One region of the Stenotrophomonas sp. genome, then DNA from elsewhere that is predicted to be linked to it. Evidence: riboswitches for the same ligand, from Rfam matches in the RefSeq annotation. Region 1 holds a riboswitch; the other holds the start of a gene.
What was found. Region 1 has a riboswitch for cobalamin ahead of AC5JLE_RS07610 (epoxyqueuosine reductase QueH). Riboswitches for the same ligand answer to the same signal wherever they lie in the genome.
Positions count from the first base shown of each region.

Region 2: it holds a riboswitch for cobalamin, as region 1 does, so the genes downstream of both, btuB (TonB-dependent vitamin B12 receptor) here and AC5JLE_RS07610 (epoxyqueuosine reductase QueH) in region 1, are expected to answer to the same signal.

Region 1 is NZ_JCACKF010000018.1:186-8,030, forward strand. Features, by position in the region: gene pncA (bifunctional nicotinamidase/pyrazinamidase) at 1-537, opposite strand, end outside; gene AC5JLE_RS07610 (epoxyqueuosine reductase QueH) at 593-1,279, opposite strand; cobalamin riboswitch at 1,441-1,670, opposite strand; gene AC5JLE_RS07615 (nicotinate phosphoribosyltransferase) at 1,804-3,213, opposite strand; gene AC5JLE_RS07620 (bifunctional nicotinamide-nucleotide adenylyltransferase/Nudix hydroxylase) at 3,278-4,327, opposite strand; gene AC5JLE_RS07625 (patatin-like phospholipase family protein) at 4,521-6,413, shown strand; gene AC5JLE_RS07630 (helix-turn-helix domain-containing protein) at 6,546-7,845, opposite strand, start outside.
Region 2 is NZ_JCACKF010000031.1:26,678-34,522, reverse strand. Features, by position in the region: gene AC5JLE_RS12290 (cytochrome c biogenesis protein DipZ) at 1-1,232, shown strand, start outside; gene msrA (peptide-methionine (S)-S-oxide reductase MsrA) at 1,247-1,984, shown strand; gene AC5JLE_RS12280 (aminotransferase-like domain-containing protein) at 2,227-3,675, shown strand; gene bioD (dethiobiotin synthase) at 3,751-4,434, opposite strand; gene AC5JLE_RS12270 (GAF domain-containing protein) at 4,503-4,985, shown strand; gene AC5JLE_RS12265 (TfoX/Sxy family protein) at 4,982-5,344, shown strand; gene AC5JLE_RS12260 (histidine phosphatase family protein) at 5,435-6,013, opposite strand; cobalamin riboswitch at 6,156-6,378, shown strand; gene btuB (TonB-dependent vitamin B12 receptor) at 6,494-7,845, shown strand, end outside.

The DNA of each region.
Region 1 (7,845 bases):
CTTCACCCGGAAGCCGGACTTCACCGCATCCTGCGCGCTCCACAGCACGCAGTAGTCGCGGGCCAGGCCGCACACGTGCACTTCGCGGATGCGGCGCTCGTGCAGCCAGCCGGCCAGGCCGGTGGCCGGGCGCTCGCCATCTGGGCCATGGTTCTCGCGGAAGGCGCTGTACGAATCCACCTGTTGGCGCGTGCCCTTGCGCAGGATCAGGTCGGCCACGGTCCAGTCCACGCCCGGGTGCAGCGCGGCACCGGCGCTGCCCTGCACGCAGTGGTCCGGCCACAGCGTCTGCGGCTGCGCGTGCAGCAGGATGGTCTCGAAGGGGCGTTGGCCGGGGTGCTGGCTGGCGAACGAGGCATGGTCGGCCGGGTGCCAGTCCTGGGTCGCCACCACGGTGCGGTAGCGGCGCTGCGCCAACAGATCGGCGATCGGTGCCACCAGCGCATCGCCCTGGTCGCAGGCCAAGGCGCCACCGGGCATGAAGTCCGGCTGCAGGTCGATCACCAGCAGGGCGACATCGGCGGGCAGGGCGGTCATGGCAGGTCCGCTACAACAGAAGGGGCGACCAGCGTGGCCGCCCCATGCCTGCACGTCAATCGCCCTGTGGCGTCCCAGCGTCCTGCCCGTAGTACAGCAGGCCGATCCTGATCCGCTCGCGGCCATTCTCGCGGCGATGGCGGTTGGCATCGCGAAGCGAGTACACGCAGCCGCAGTATTCCTGCTGGTAGAACTGCTCGCGCTTGCTGATCTCGATCATGCGGCTGGCGCCGCCGCCCTTGCGCCAGTTGTAGTCCCAGTACTGCAGGCCTTCATAGCGCGACGCCGCACGGATCCCGCAGTCGTTGATCTGCGCCATGTTCTTCCAGCGCGAGATGCCCAGCGACGAACTGATGGTGTCGTAGCCGTGCTCGTGCGCATACAGCGCGGTGCGCTCGAAACGCATGTCGAAGCACATCGTGCAGCGGATACCGCGTTCGGGTTCGTTTTCCATGCCCCGCGCACGGCTGAACCAGTTGTCGGTGTCGTAGTCGCAGTCGATGAAAGGAATGCCGTGCTGCTCGGCGAAGCGGATGTTCTCCTGCTTGCGCAGCTCGTATTCCTTCACCGGGTGGATGTTGGGGTTGTAGAAGAAGATCGCGTAGTCGATCCCGGAGGCGGTGATCGCCTCCATCACTTCGCCGGAACAGGGCGCGCAGCACGAATGCAGCAGCAGGCGCTTGCCGTCGGCGGGCAGGGTCAGGGTGGGGCGTTGGAGCTCGGTCATCGTCAGGTACCGCATGGACCGCCGGCAACGGCGGTGGCCCATGCATCAGCGCGTGGGTGAACGGGTCTGGCCGGATACCGTGAACAGGACGCGCGCGGCCACACCGCCTGCACGCGCAGGACGACGACGGCCCCGGCAACCTCCCCGCGGAGATTCCAGGTCGAGTCAGGGGACGGTCGTGTCCCCCGGCCGGGGCCGGTATTCGGGCTGATGGACACGGGCCGCAGCCCACCTACTACCCGCCGCTTCCCAGGCGCGAGCCCAGTGCTGTTGGCAGGATTCGTTTCCATTCACCGCTGCGGGGCAGCTCCGGAATGGACGCGCGAGGCGCCTTCACCGGATTCCCGTTTAAATCCCTCCCCGCGCCGCAGCGATGGGAGGGATACCTTCGGCGTGTGCAAGGTGGACCTGTTGGTGGCGCCGGTCAAGAGCGCAGGGGTCAGAACCCGCTACGCTGCAACGGGATCCGACCCCAGCGGAAGGAAGGGGTCGGATCCCGCTGCCACGCAGCGGGCTCTGACCCCGGTCGGGATGCACCTTCAATGCCCCACGGCCGCCCGCGTGCGGATGTCGTCCAGCCGCTGGTCGTGCAGCAGGCGGCCGTTCTCCCACACGGTCACCATTGCGTCCTCGAAGCCGTCCGGCAGGGTGTCGTCGCCGTTGGCCGGCAGTGGCACCGTATGCAGGCTGCCATCGTCCAGGCGGCGCAGCAGGCGCATGCGGCCACGCTTGCTGGCCTTGCCGGCGTCGGTGACCGGATCCTTGTAGACGTCGATCCACTCACCCTCGACCCGCGCCGCCGAGCACTTCAGTGCGAACTTCTGCGTATCGCGGTCCAGCCGCTGCAGCAGCGCACCGCCCATGCCGAAGGCTACGTTGTCGGCGGCGTAGCCGTCGTCGGTGATGCGTTGCAGGATGGTGCGGATGGTATCCGGGTTGATGCCATCGCCCTGGATCACCCGCACGTGGTTGAGCACGCGGTAGCCCTTGCCGTTGAGGGTGTGGCCGAACGCTTCATCCAGCCGGCGCAGGCTTTCGGCAACCACCTCCACCGGGTCGCCCGAGTCGGGGCGGATGACCAGGGTGGCGCCCGAGGCGATCACGTCATCGCGCAGGGTGGTACCCCAGTGCTCGCTGATGGCGCGGTAGATGTCATAGCTGTCCGATACCACCGCCACGATCGCACCGGGCGTGCCGAACTGGCGCAGCATGTTGCGGTAGGCGTCCACCTCGCGCTCGCGGCCCCAGCTGGTGATGGTGCTGTGCTCGGCGGCGGGAATCGAATAGCCGGCCATCGGCGCGTGATAGTGCGCGCGCGCCAGGCACAGCGCCGATACGGTATCGGTGCCGAGGAAGTTGACCAGGTGTGCGGCACCGCCCAGCGCGGCCGATTCCAGGCTCGATACACCGCGCGCGCCGAAGTCGTGCAGCTTGAACGGTAGCTGCCCCTGCGGGTCGTCGCTGGTCTGCTGCAGGAACGCGGCGATGGTCTGCCGTGCGTGCCAGCTGATGGTGGCCACGGTGACCGGATACCACACGCGCAGCAGCAGCGTTTCCAGGTACGACGGCACCCAGAACGCGGCCGGATCGGTCGACTCGATGGTCATCAGTGCCTGGTGGGTGGGCACCACGCTGCCCTCGGGAACGGCGCGGATGCGCACCGGCAGGTGGCCGCCAAGCCGGTCGACGATATCGCGCCAGCCGGCCTCGTTGAACGGTTCGCCATGCGCGGCGAATACCGCCGCAGCGTCGTCGATGTCGGCGTGGGTGACCGGTCGTGCCAGCGCGTCCTTGAGGATCGCCTGCAGGCCGAAGAACACCGTGCGATCGTGCAGGCCGCCACGTGATTCGACGTAGAAGAACGTGGCATCGGTACCCGGCGGGTACTGCAGCCAATGGCTGGCCTTGTAGCTGTCGGTGTTGAGGAGAAGATTATCGAGGTAGTGCATGACGGAAGCTCCTTCGCGTCGGGTGGCACCGGCGGTCTATCCGCCAGTGGGAAAGCCGGGCCGGTCAGCCGCGGCCGAGGAAGTACTCCAGGATGTGCAGGTGGTCTTCGAACAGCTGAGGGCCCATGTCCAGTGCTTCACTCACCGGTATCCAGCGTGCCTTGTCGGCATCGTCGCCACCGCGCACCGGCGGCAGCTCGCCGGCCGGAAACTCGAAGTGGAAACCGTGGGTGATGGTGCGGCCACGCTGGCTGCGGTCCGGGTGGTCGAACACCTGCTGGCCCTTCAGCGACCCCTTCAACACCGGCAACGGAATCTTCAGGCGGGTTTCCTCGCGCAGTTCGCGCAGGCAGCTGTCGAGCAGGCTCTGTTCCTGGCCGACGAAGCCGCCGGGCAATGCCCACAGCCCCTTGCCGGGTTCCGAGCGGCGACGCACCAGCAGCACGTGGCCCGAATGCACCACCACCGCATCGGTGGTGACGAAGGTGGGCGCGTAGGGCGCATCCTTCCAGGCGGCCTTGTACTGTTCGATGAAGCGGTACTCGGCCACCAGCTGGCCATACGCAGGCGCACTCTTGCGGAACGCTTCGAGCATGTCGTACACCGGCGCCGGCACATTGCCACGCAGCATCAGCAGCGCGCCGTGGAAGTCGACGTCGCCGGCCTCGAACAGGTAGCGCCGCAGCTCGGTGGCCGACAGGGTGGCGGTGTGCTGCACGTCCACCAGCGGCCACTGCGGGAACTCGCGCAGGTAGTAGCTGGACGCATCCTTGTCCATGCCGATCAGGCCTACCCTGGCATCGGCGGCGGCACCGTCGTTGCGCAGGGCGTCAGCCACCTGGCGCTGCACGTTGGCGATCCACTGTGCTTCGTTGTACAGGTGGTCACGCAGCGGGCGGATCAGCAGACGGTCGGTGTGGCCGTCGAGGGCCGCCTGGATCATCACGGCGCGTTCGGCCACGGTCCAGGGATTGCGCAGGCTGCGGGGGGTATCGGCAGAGCCGACCAGGAAGATCAGCTTGCGGGCCCGGCTCAGGGCCAGGCGGGCAACGGCGGCGTGGCCGTTGTGGAAGGGCTCGAATCGCCCGATGAAGACGAGATAGTCGAATTCCATGAGAATCCCTCATGTCGTTGTGGCAGCCGCGGGTCTGTCCCTTGGCTTGCTGCAGATGCTACGCCGATGGCGGGGCGGGTCAAGCCTGCAGCCGTGCTTTCTGCTGAACGGCGCATTGCGTGCGCGGACTGCGCCGTTGTTCTCAGGCCCTGAGAAGCCCCTGCGCCATACTGCAACCCACGCGGCGGACGGCATGCTCGGGGGCAAGACAGTGGCGGACAAGTACTGCGATCTGGTCATGAAAGGCGGCATCACCAGCGGCATCGTGTACCCCAATGCGGTACTGGCGCTGGCCCGCGAGTATCGCTTCAAGAGCATCGGCGGCACTTCAGCCGGCGCCATTGCGGCAGCGGTGGCGGCTGCAGCGGCCTGTGGCGATCGCCGCCAGCAGGCCGGCGAGCAGCTGCCCGGCGATGCAGGCTATGGCGGGCTGTCGGCGGTGTCGGCACAGCTGTCCCGGCGCGGCTTCATCTACAGCCTGTTCCAGCCGGCGCGCGGCGCGCGCGCGGCCTATCGGCTGCTGGTGGTGCTGACCGGCAATGCCCGCCTGCCGCACAAACTGCTGTGCCTGGCCGTTGCGGTATTCGAGATCGCGCCGCTGGAAGTGCTGGTGTCGCTGGCGCTGCTGCTCGGCCTGGGCTGGTGGGGCGGTGGCTGGAGCGGCGTGGCCGCCACGCTGCTGCCATCACTGCTGTGCGCCTACGGTGCGGGTGTGGCTGGTGCCGCGCTGCGGGTCGCGCGGGTGGCGCGTCGCAACCTGCTGGGCCTGTGCAGCGGCCTCAGCCGCGATCCACGCAGGCCGGCGCTGACCGAGTGGTTGCATGAATGCCTGCAGCAGCTGTCGGGCAAGCCGCTGGATGCACCGTTGACCTTCGCCGACCTGCACGATGCGCCGCGCTACGCCGGTGAGCCGGACAGCCCGCATGCGATCAGCCTGCAGATGATCACCACCTGCATCTCGCACAATGAGCCGCGCACGCTGCCGCTGGGCGGTGCGCAGTTCTGGTTCCTGCGCGAGGAGTTCGAGCAGCTGTTCCCCGCCGGCGTGGTGCAGTGGCTGGTGAGCCAGGCCGGCCCGCCGCTGGAGGTGGACGGGCGGCAGTACTACCACCTGCCACAGGGCCCGAAGCTGCCGGTGCTGGTGGCCACGCGCATGAGCCTGAGCTTCCCGCTGCTGATCAGCGCGGTGCCGCTGCATGAACCCTCACGCCGCGAACGACGCTGCGAACCGACCGCCCCCGCAGCCGACCAGGAGCACAACGTTGCCGACAGCATGGAAGGGCTGACCAGTGCCGGGCAGACCTGCGGCCCGGTGATCACCGCCTTCCGCATCTGCTGGTTCTCCGATGGCGGCATCAGCAGCAACTTCCCGATCCATCTGTTCGACGCCGCGCTGCCGCGCTGGCCGACCTTCGCCATCAACCTGGTCTATCCACAGCACGCCGAAGCGGTGAGCCAGGGCAGCGGTGGCCGCCAGGCGCTGGAACATGCGGTGTTCCTGCCCACCGAAAACCGCCACGGCTGGCAACGGCATTACCAGTCCATCGCCACGCCACTGGCCGCAGCCGAGCTGGGTCGTTTCCTGTTCGCGGTGGTGGCGACCATGCAGAACTGGCGCGACCTGCTGCAGGCGCGCGCACCGGGCTACCGCGACCGCATCGTGCACGTCAGCCTGCAGGGCGACGAAGGCGGCATGAACCTGGACATGCCGCAGGAGGTACTCTCCCGCATCGCCGACAAGGGCAGCCTGGCCGGTGCGCGCTTCTGTTCGTTCTCGTTCGAGAACCACTACTGGATCCGCTGGCGCAACCTGGCCTCGGCCTACCAGCGCTACACGCTGGAAGTGGCGCGCACCGATGATCCGGCGCAGCAGGTGCTGGCCTACCGCGCGGCGTACGCGATGGTCGCCAGCGGTCAGCCGACGCCACCGTCGTACAAGCTGGGCTCGGAAGACAAACGGCTGGCCTCGCAGCAGTTGTGGGGCTTGATGGTCGAGCAGGGCCGCACCTGGGAGGACCTCGGCCCCGACCTCACCGACGGCGCACCGCGTCCGCTGCCGCAGATGAAGGTGACCCCGATCTACTGACCCGATCCTGCGGTCGAATCGGGGTCAGATCCGTTTCCGCAGGAAAACGGATCTGACCCCGCAGTGGTTGCTGCTCTTGCCGGCCAGCGGCCGGCGCTACCACGGGTGCAGGGCGCAGCCCTGCAGAACCCCCTACCGCCCCGGCAACTGCGCGAACGCGCGCTGCATGCAGTCCTCGCGCGGGCATACCCGGCACCCCGGGCCGATCGATACCGAATTGCCCGGGCTCTGCACATCCAGCCCCAGTGAATACACCAGGCGTTCGGCATGCTGCAGGTCGCAGCCCAGCGCCACCGCGAAGGTCTTGCGCGGTTGGCCATGGCCGACCGGGCCACTGCTGACCTGCCGCGCCAGCCAGAAATGACGGCGGCCATCGGGCATGCGCGCGGTCTGGGTGAGGATGCGCCCGGGTTGGTTGAACGCCTCGTAGACGATCCACAGCGGGCACGATCCACCCACCTGCGAGAAGTGGAAATCGGTGGCCGAATGGCGCTTTGAGACGTTGCCCGCCCGATCCACGCGGATGAAGAAGAACGGCAGGCCGGGCGCGCTGCGCCGTGCCAGCGTGCTCAGCCGGTGGCAGACCGCTTCGAAGCCGACGCCGAACTGGTGCGCCAGCAGTTCGATGTCGTAGCTGCTGGTTTCGGCTGCACGCAGGAAGCGCATGTACGGCATCACCAGCGCACCGGCGAAATAGTTGGAGAGACCGATCCGCGCCTGCGCGATGCGTGCCTCATCGGTGAACCCGGCGCGCGCCACCACCGCATCGATCTGCGGCAGGTAGCCGTGCAGGGCCAGCTCGGCCGCCATCTGGAACGCCTGCTGTCCGGGCTCCAGGTAATCGGGCAGCCACAGCCGCCGCGCACCGGCATCGTAGTGCCGCTTTTCGCGCCCGGCCTGCAGTGCGGCCACTTCCACCAGCACGCCATGGCGGTCGGCCAGCAGCTGGCGCAGCCGCGGTGCCACATGCCCGGGCGACAGCCCCCACTCGGCGAACAGGCGTTCGGCCAGTTCGTCCAGTTCGGGAATGTGGTTGTGCATGCGGTTGAAGAACTCGCGCACCTGGTCGCCGGCCGGCAGGGTGCTGCCGGCGCCGGGCTCGCCCAGCTGGAACTCCAGTGCGGCCGCGTGCTCGCGCAGCGCCAGGTGACGACGGTGCAGGTCCAACAGCGCGCGGCTGACCTGCGGCAGGTTGCCGGCCAGGGCGCGCAGTTCGGTCGCGCTGACCTCGGCCAGGCCCAGGTCGCGCAGGGTTTCGCCCAGCGCCTCCTGCAGGGCGGCGGGCTCATCGTCATCGAACAGCGAGGAAACGTCGCCCAGCACCTCTCCCAGCTTCTTCTGCACCGCCGGTGTCAGTGGGCGCTTGTTGCGCTCGATCTGGTTCAGGTAGCTGGCCGACAGCCCCAGCGCACGCGCCAGATCGGCCTGGCTG
Region 2 (7,845 bases), on a different contig from region 1:
GGATCGGCGGCCGGGTGTTCCGCGCGATGCAGGCGCGGCTCGGCCTCGGCGATGCACTTCGCAAGGTGCTGGGTGTGGCCGCGCTGCTGGCCGTCGTGGCGATCGGCCTCGGCTGGGATACCGGCCTGCTGACCCGCTTGTCCACGGTCAGCACCGCCCGTATCGAGCAACGCCTGCTGGATGCAGTGCCCGGCGCGCAGCCGGCGGCACCGCCGATGATGATGGCCGGCGCCAATGCCGGTGCCGATGCAGCGCTGCCGGTGGAGGGCACGCTGCCCGCGCTGGACGGTGCCACTGGCTGGCTCAACAGCCCGCCGCTGAGTGCACAGCAGCTGCGCGGCAAGGTGGTTCTGGTCGATTTCTGGACCTATTCCTGCATCAACTGCCTGCGCGCGATGCCGTTCGTGCACGAATGGGAGCGACGCTACCGCGACCACGGCCTGGTGGTGGTCGGCGTGCACACGCCGGAGTTCGCCTTCGAGCGTGACCCACGCAACGTGATGAAAGCGGTGCAGCAGCTGAAGGTCGAGTACCCGGTGGCGCTGGACAACCAGTACACGATCTGGCGCGCCTTCAACAACCGCTACTGGCCGGCGCAGTACTTCGTCGACGCGCAGGGCAATATCCGCGGCCACCAGTTCGGCGAGGGCAACTATGCGCGCTCGGAACAGATGATCCGTCGCCTGCTGACCGAAGCCGGGCAGACCAATCTGCCGCCACCGGCCGATCCCGCTGCCGCCGGCCTGAAGGGCGTGGCCGTGCAGGCCGACATGGGCAACCTGCGTTCGCCGGAAACCTACCTGGGCCACGCCCGCGCCGAGCAGTTCGCCTCGCCCGGCGGGCAGCGCAGCGACGCCGCGTTCGACTACACGCTGCCGGCCACCCTGGCGTTGAACCAGTGGGGGCTGTCCGGGCGCTGGACCGTCACCGATGAGGCCGCACAGCTGCAGCAGGCCGGCGGCCGCATCGCCTTCCAGTTCCATGCGCGCGACCTGCACCTGGTGCTGGCACCGAGCGAGGACGGCAGGCCGGTGCGCTTCCGCGTCTGGCTGGACGGCAAAGCGCTGCCCGCCGCCGATGCCGGCAGTGATGTTGGTGCCGATGGCAGTGGCGTGGTCGACGAGCACCGCCTGTACCAGCTGGTGCGCCAGCGCGGCGCAGTCGGTCCGCATCGCTTCGAGATCGAGTTCCTCGATGCGGGCGTGCAGGCCTATGCCTTCACCTTCGGTTGAACCGGGAGGACATGATGAAACTCTCCTTTGAACAGGGCATCGCCGCCGGTGTGGCCGGCCTGGTGGCCACGGCCTTGATTGCCGGTGTGCTGCTGGTTGACCACGGCGCGATTGCGGCGCCGGTCGAGGCCAGCGCGCAGATCCAGGCACTGCCGGCCCCCACCGGCGATGCGGCGTTCCGCGATGACGCCAGCCACGCCAGCGTGGTGTTCGCCGGTGGTTGCTTCTGGGGTGTGCAGGGCGTGTTCCAGCACGTCAAGGGCGTGAGCAATGCCGTGTCCGGCTACATCGGTGGCAGTGCGGCCAATGCGCGTTATGAGCGCGTCAGCGGTGGCCAGACCGGCCATGCCGAAGCAGTGAAGATCGACTACGACCCGCGCCAGGTCAGCTACGGGCAGCTGATGCAGGTGTTCTTCTCGGTGGTGCACGACCCGACCCAGCTCAATCGGCAGGGGCCGGACCACGGCAGCCAATACCGCTCGGCGATCTTCAGTGACGACGCACGCCAGCAGGCTGCCAGCCGCGCCTACATCGCCCAGCTCGGCCAGGCCGGCAGCTACCGCGCGCCGATCGTCACCCAGCTGGTCAGCGGCCAACGCTTCTACCCGGCCGAGAGCTACCACCAGAACTACATGACCAACTACCCGCAGGCGGCCTACATCCGCTACTACGACGCACCGAAGCTGGCCGCGCTGGGCAGGCAGTTCCCGGCGCTGTACCGGCGCGAGGCGGTGCTGGTGCCGATGCGGTAGCCGGCATTCCCCCTTGGGCTGACCGACGCTCGGCGGTGCTCTCTGTAGAGCCGAGCCCACGCTCGGCTGCTGTTGGCGGGAGTGCAGCCGAGCATGGGCTCGGCTCTACACACAGAAAAAGACGCACGGCCATCCAGCCGTGCGTTTGGGAAGTATCGGCCGTGCCCCGATCAGGCCCGGCCGACAACGACATGCTAGGCTCGCCATCATCATGGGTACAGCACCAGATGGTGGGAAATTCGATGGATACAGATGACCAGAGCGCGATGATCCCACCCCGCTACCAACGGCTGTCCGATGAGCTGGCCGAGGCCATCCACGGCGGACGCCTTCCGGTTGGCAGCCGCCTGCCTTCGCTGCGGCAGATGGCCCTGCAGCGCAGGCTCAGCCTGAACACGGTGATTGCCGCCTATCGCCAGCTGGAGGACGCCGGCCTGGTCATTCCGCGGCCCAAAGCCGGCTTCGAGGTGGCGCCGCGCTTGTCGGTGCCAGAGCGTTCGCTGCGTGATACCCCGTCCGCACCCACCGCACCACTGCAGCAGGTGCTGATGGCCCGCGTGCTGGAAGCACAGCGCCGCCCCGGTGTGATCGACCTGGCCTTTGCCGGTCCGCGCGGGCGCCAGTTCTATCCGGGCGCGCAGCTGGCCCGGCATACCGCACAGGTGCTGCGCCACGGCCAGCAGACGGTGGAGACCTACGCGCGCCCCAACGGCTCGCCACGGCTGCTGGCGCAGATCGTGCGGCGTGGCCCGCGCATGGGGCTGCACACCCACAGCGAACGCCTGCTGCTGACCCATGGTGCGATGGAGGGCCTGCAGCTGGCGCTGCGCGCGGTCACCCAGCCCGGTGATGCGGTCGGCATCGAGGCACCGTCCTACTTCAACCTGTATCCGTTGCTGGCCAACCTCGGCCTGCAGGCCATCGAGCTGCCCACCCATCCGCAGCACGGACTGGATGTGGACGCGCTGGACGCGCTGCTGCAGCACACACCGCTGGCCGCACTGGTGGTGATGCCGACCGTGCACAACCCGCTCGGCTGCACCATGCCGACCGCCGCCAAGCAGCGCCTGGCCGAGCTGGTCAACGCACGGCAGCTGCCGCTGATCGAGGACGCGGTGTACGCCGAGCTGCAGTTCTGCGAACCGCCGGCGCCCCTGCTGAAGGCCTTCGATCGCGACGGCTGGGTGATGGTGGTCGGAGGTTTCTCCAAGACACTGGCGCCGGATTACCGCATCGGCTGGCTGGATGGCGGCCGCTTCGCCGAGCGCATCGCGCTGCTGAAATTCCAGTCCACCGGCGGCGAGCCGCAGCTGCTCGGTGACGCGGTCGCGGCGTATCTGGAAGCGGGCAGCTACGAGCACCACCTGCATCGCATGCGCCGGCTGTACCGCGAACAGGTGGGACGGCTGCGCCAGCTGGTGGCCGAGCACTTCCCAGCCGGCACCCGCGCCACCGAACCGCAGGGCGGATTCCTGCTGTGGCTGGAACTGCCGGGCGTGGATACGCGCGAGCTGTTCGAGCGAGCGCTGCAGGAGGACATCGTGTTCATGCCCGGCCAGGTCTATTCACGTGGCGCGCGATACCGCCACTGCCTGCGGCTGTCGTGCTGCCAGACCCTGGATGCGCGCTTCATCGGCGCGGTGGAACGACTGGGCGCGATCGCGCGGGAGCTGGCGGCCGCAGCACGGTAGTGCCGGCCGCTGGCCGGCAACATCGGGATCACCGGGTGGATGCGGTTGCCGGCCAGCGGTCGGCACTACCCAGGATCACTCGAGCAGGTGCGCGCTCAGCGCTTCGCCATCCGCACCCGGCAGATGCGGCAGCCGTCCCCAGCACGGCATCGGCAGGCGCTGCTGCAACGTGGCGATGTTCTCATCCTGGCGCTGCATCGCAGGGTCGATGTGGTTGCCGATCCAGCCCAGGCACTGCACGCCGCTGGCCTGCAGCGACTGCGCAGTCAGCCGCGCATGGTTGACGCAGCCCAGCCGCATGCCCACCACCAGCAGCACCGGCAACTGCAGTGCTCGCACCAGGTCCAGCTGGTCCAGCGTGGCCGAGACCGGCGCCAGCCACCCACCGACGCCTTCCACCACCACGATGTCGGCCTGTGCGCGCAGTCGCGCGAACGCAGCGACGATCGGCGCCAGTTCCACCTGCACGCCGTCCTCGGCAGCGGCCAGCTCCGGTGCCAGCGGCTGCCGCAGCGCATACGGGTTCAGATCGGCATAGTCCGGCACCGGCCAGCTGGCTGCCTGCAGCGCCAGCGCGTCTTCGTTGCGCAGGCCCTGCCCCAGGTCTTCGCTGCCGCTGGCCACCGGTTTCATGCCCACCGCGCGCAGGCCACGCCGGCGCAGCGCATGCAGCAGCGCGGTGCTGGCCGCGGTCTTGCCGATCTCCGTATCGGTGCCGGTAATGAACAGGGCGGGCGGCAGCGTAGCGGGCAACGGCATCGATGGGCTCCAACAGGGCAACAGAGCGTGCATTATCGTCGGCCCGGCGCGCTTGCTAGACTGCGGGCATGTTCGCCAATGCCTCGCTTACCGGCAGCAAGCCGGAACAATACGCCCAGCTGCTGGAACAGGCCCGTGGCCTGGTCTACGCCGAGTCCGACCGCATCGCCAACGCGGCCAACCTCTCCGCACTGGTCTACCACGCCCTGCCCGACCTGAACTGGGTGGGTTTCTACCTGTACGACGGCAAGGAACTGGTGGTCGGCCCGTTCCAGGGCCTGCCGGCCTGCGTGCGCATCCCGCTGGACAAGGGCGTGTGCGGTGCCGCCGCCAGCCAGCGCGTGACCCAGCGCGTGGACGACGTCGATGCCTTCCCCGGCCATATCGCCTGCGATTCGGCCTCGCGTTCGGAACTGGTGGTGCCGCTGCTGCGCGGCGATGAACTGATCGGCGTGTTCGACATCGACAGCCCCAAGATCGGCCGCTTCGATGCCGATGACCAGGCCGGCCTGGAAGCCATCGCCCGCGTGTTCGTCGAGGCGCTGGGATGAGCGCGCCGAAGCTGCGCAACATCGGCCCCAAGAGTGCAGCGTGGCTGCGCCAGGTCGGCCTGCGCAGCCGCGAGGACCTGGTTGCGACCGGCGCAGTCGGCGCCTTCGTCAAGGTCAAGCGCGCCGGCTTCAAGCCCAGCCTGAACCTGCTGTACTCGCTGGAAGGCGCGCTGCTGGACTGCCACTGGCAGGAACTGAGCGAGCCGCAGCGTGAGGCGCTGGTGCAGGATTACGAAGCACGCATCGCCGCGCATCCGCTGAAGGCGGCCGGCCCGGCGTCGGGTCCGGTGCATGAGCAGCGCTTCGATGCCGACGATGACGCGGAAGACAGCGTGACCGAGGATGCGGACGAGGATTGACGGCCTGGTAGTGCCGGCCGCTGGCCGGCAACTGCATGATCTTCGCAGCGTTCCCGAGACTGCCGGCCAGCGGCCGGCACTACCGATGGGTTACGGCTGCTGCAGTTCCAGCAGCTCGCCTGCCAGCCCGGCTTCGCCACGTTCCAGCCGTACCCGCAGGCGCGTGCCGTGGTCGATGCGCAGTGCCCAGCACAGCGACATCGGCAGGCCGCAGACCTGCGACAGCACCATGCGCAGCGGGCCGCCATGGCTGACCACCAGCGTCGGCACCGGGTCGTCATCATCGAGCAGTCGATCCAGCGCGCGCGCGATACGCCGCTCGAAGTGGCCCCAGCTTTCACCGTTGGGCGGTGGGAATGCATGCGGATCGGCATGGAAGGCCGCCAGTGCATCCTCCGGCAGGTCGAACAGCGACTGCCCGTCCCAATCGCCGAAATCCAGCTCTTCCCATTCCTCCTCCGCTTCCACGTCCAGCCCGCGCGGGGTGGCCAGGGCCATCGCCGTGTGCAGCGAGCGCAGCCGCGGCGAACTGATCACCCGTTCCCAGGGCTGCGCAGCGTAGGCGTCGACCAGTTCCTGCGGCAGGCGGGCCAGCTGCGGTGGATCGCTGCGGCCATCGAGGAACTCATCGCGACCGTTGCCGGCATGGCGGACCAGGTCGAGGATCATGCGTGCGTCCTGTACAGGCAACGCGGGAACAGCGGAAAACGGGCGGACATCGGCAACGGCACCACGGGATCGAGGGACCATTCTAAGGGCACAGCAAAGGCAGTCGGGTACGCTCGACGCTACGGGCCGCCTGCGATGCCGTAGACTGCGCGCACTTCCAGGTGACCTGCGGCCATGGCCGGCAGGTTGAAACGGGAAGCCGGTGACGCGTGAATCCACGCCAGGCCGGCGCTGCCCCCGCAACGGTAAGCACGTCAGTTCCAGGCAACAACGCCACTGTGCCGCAGGCATGGGAAGGCGCCTGGACGGTGGCCTCGCGCCACCCGGCGGCAAGCCCGGAGACCGGCCCGGAAGCCTCAGGTCGCGGTGCGGTGGGCATGGCGCTGGATGACCGCAGCCTGCGCTGCGGCGTCGGCGCATGCCTGCCTTCGCGGCTCCTCCCCTTCGCCACGCGGGCGTGCGTGGCACCTGGAGTCCCCCATGAAGCTGCAGTCCCGAATGCTGTCCCTGGCCGTGCTGGCCGCCCTGCCCGCGCTGGCCCAGGCCGCCGATGACACCACCGCGCTCGACCAGATCCTGGTCACCGCCACCCGCACCCCGATCGCCCTGCAGGACAGCATCGCACCAGCCCAGGTGATCGACCGCGCGCAGATCGAATCCAGTCAGGCCACCTCGTTGCAGGAACTGCTGCGCGGCCGCGCCGGCATCAACCTGACCAATGCCGGCGGGCTCGGCAAGCAGAGCTCGCTGTTCCTGCGCGGCACCAACTCGGGCCACACCGTGGTGCTGGTCGATGGCGTGCGCATCAACAGTGCCGACCTCGGCCTGGCCATGTACCAGGACCTGCCGCTGGCGCAGATCGAACGCGTGGAAATCGTGCGCGGCCCGCAGTCCAGCCTGTACGGCGCCGACGCCATCGGTGGCGTGATCCAGATCTTCACCCGCCGCAACCAGGGCGATTTTGCTCCGCACTTCCAGCTCGGTGGTGGCAGCAACGGCCTGCGCGAAGCCAGCGGCGGCATCGGAGGTGGCACCGAACGCGGCTGGTTCGGCGCCGACATCGCCTACCAGCATTCCGATGGCGTCGATGCCTGCCGTGGCTCGGCGACGCTGTTCACCGGCTGCTTCGCCGACGAACCCGACCGCGACGGCTACCGCAACCTGTCCAAGAGCCTGCGTGGCGGCTACACCTTCAACGACCAGTGGAATGTGGAAGGCAGTGCGCTGCGCGCCGACGGCAGGAACCACTACGACGGCTATTACAACTACTCGGAAATCCGCCAGCAGGTGCTGGCCGGCAAGGTGCGCTACACCCCGTCCGGGCGCCTGGCCTTCACCGCCAACGTCGGCCGCAGCGACAACGAGTCGGACAACTTCGGCGACTTCGGCGCACGCGGCAGCGCGCAGACCCACCGCGACAGCGCCTCGCTGCAGGGTGACTTCACCTTGACCGGAAGCCAGCTGCTGAGCACCGGCGTGGACTGGAGCGAAGACAACCTGGATGGCAGCAGCGCGGGCTACCTTGTCGACAGCCGCCGCAACACCGGTGTATTCGTGCAGTACCAGGGCCGCTTCGGCCGCCACCAGCTGCAGGCCAGCGCGCGCAACGACGACAACCAGCAGTTCGGCAACCACGCCACCGGCAGTCTCGGCTGGGCAATGCAGCTGGACCACGGCCTGCGCGTCAATGCCAGCTACGGCACCGCCTTCAAGGCACCGACCTTCAGCGACCTGTACGACCCGTGGAGCGGCGTGCCGACGTTGAAGCCGGAGAAGTCCAAGAGCGCCAACCTCGGTGTTTCGCAGCAGGGCCAGGGCTGGCATTGGGGCCT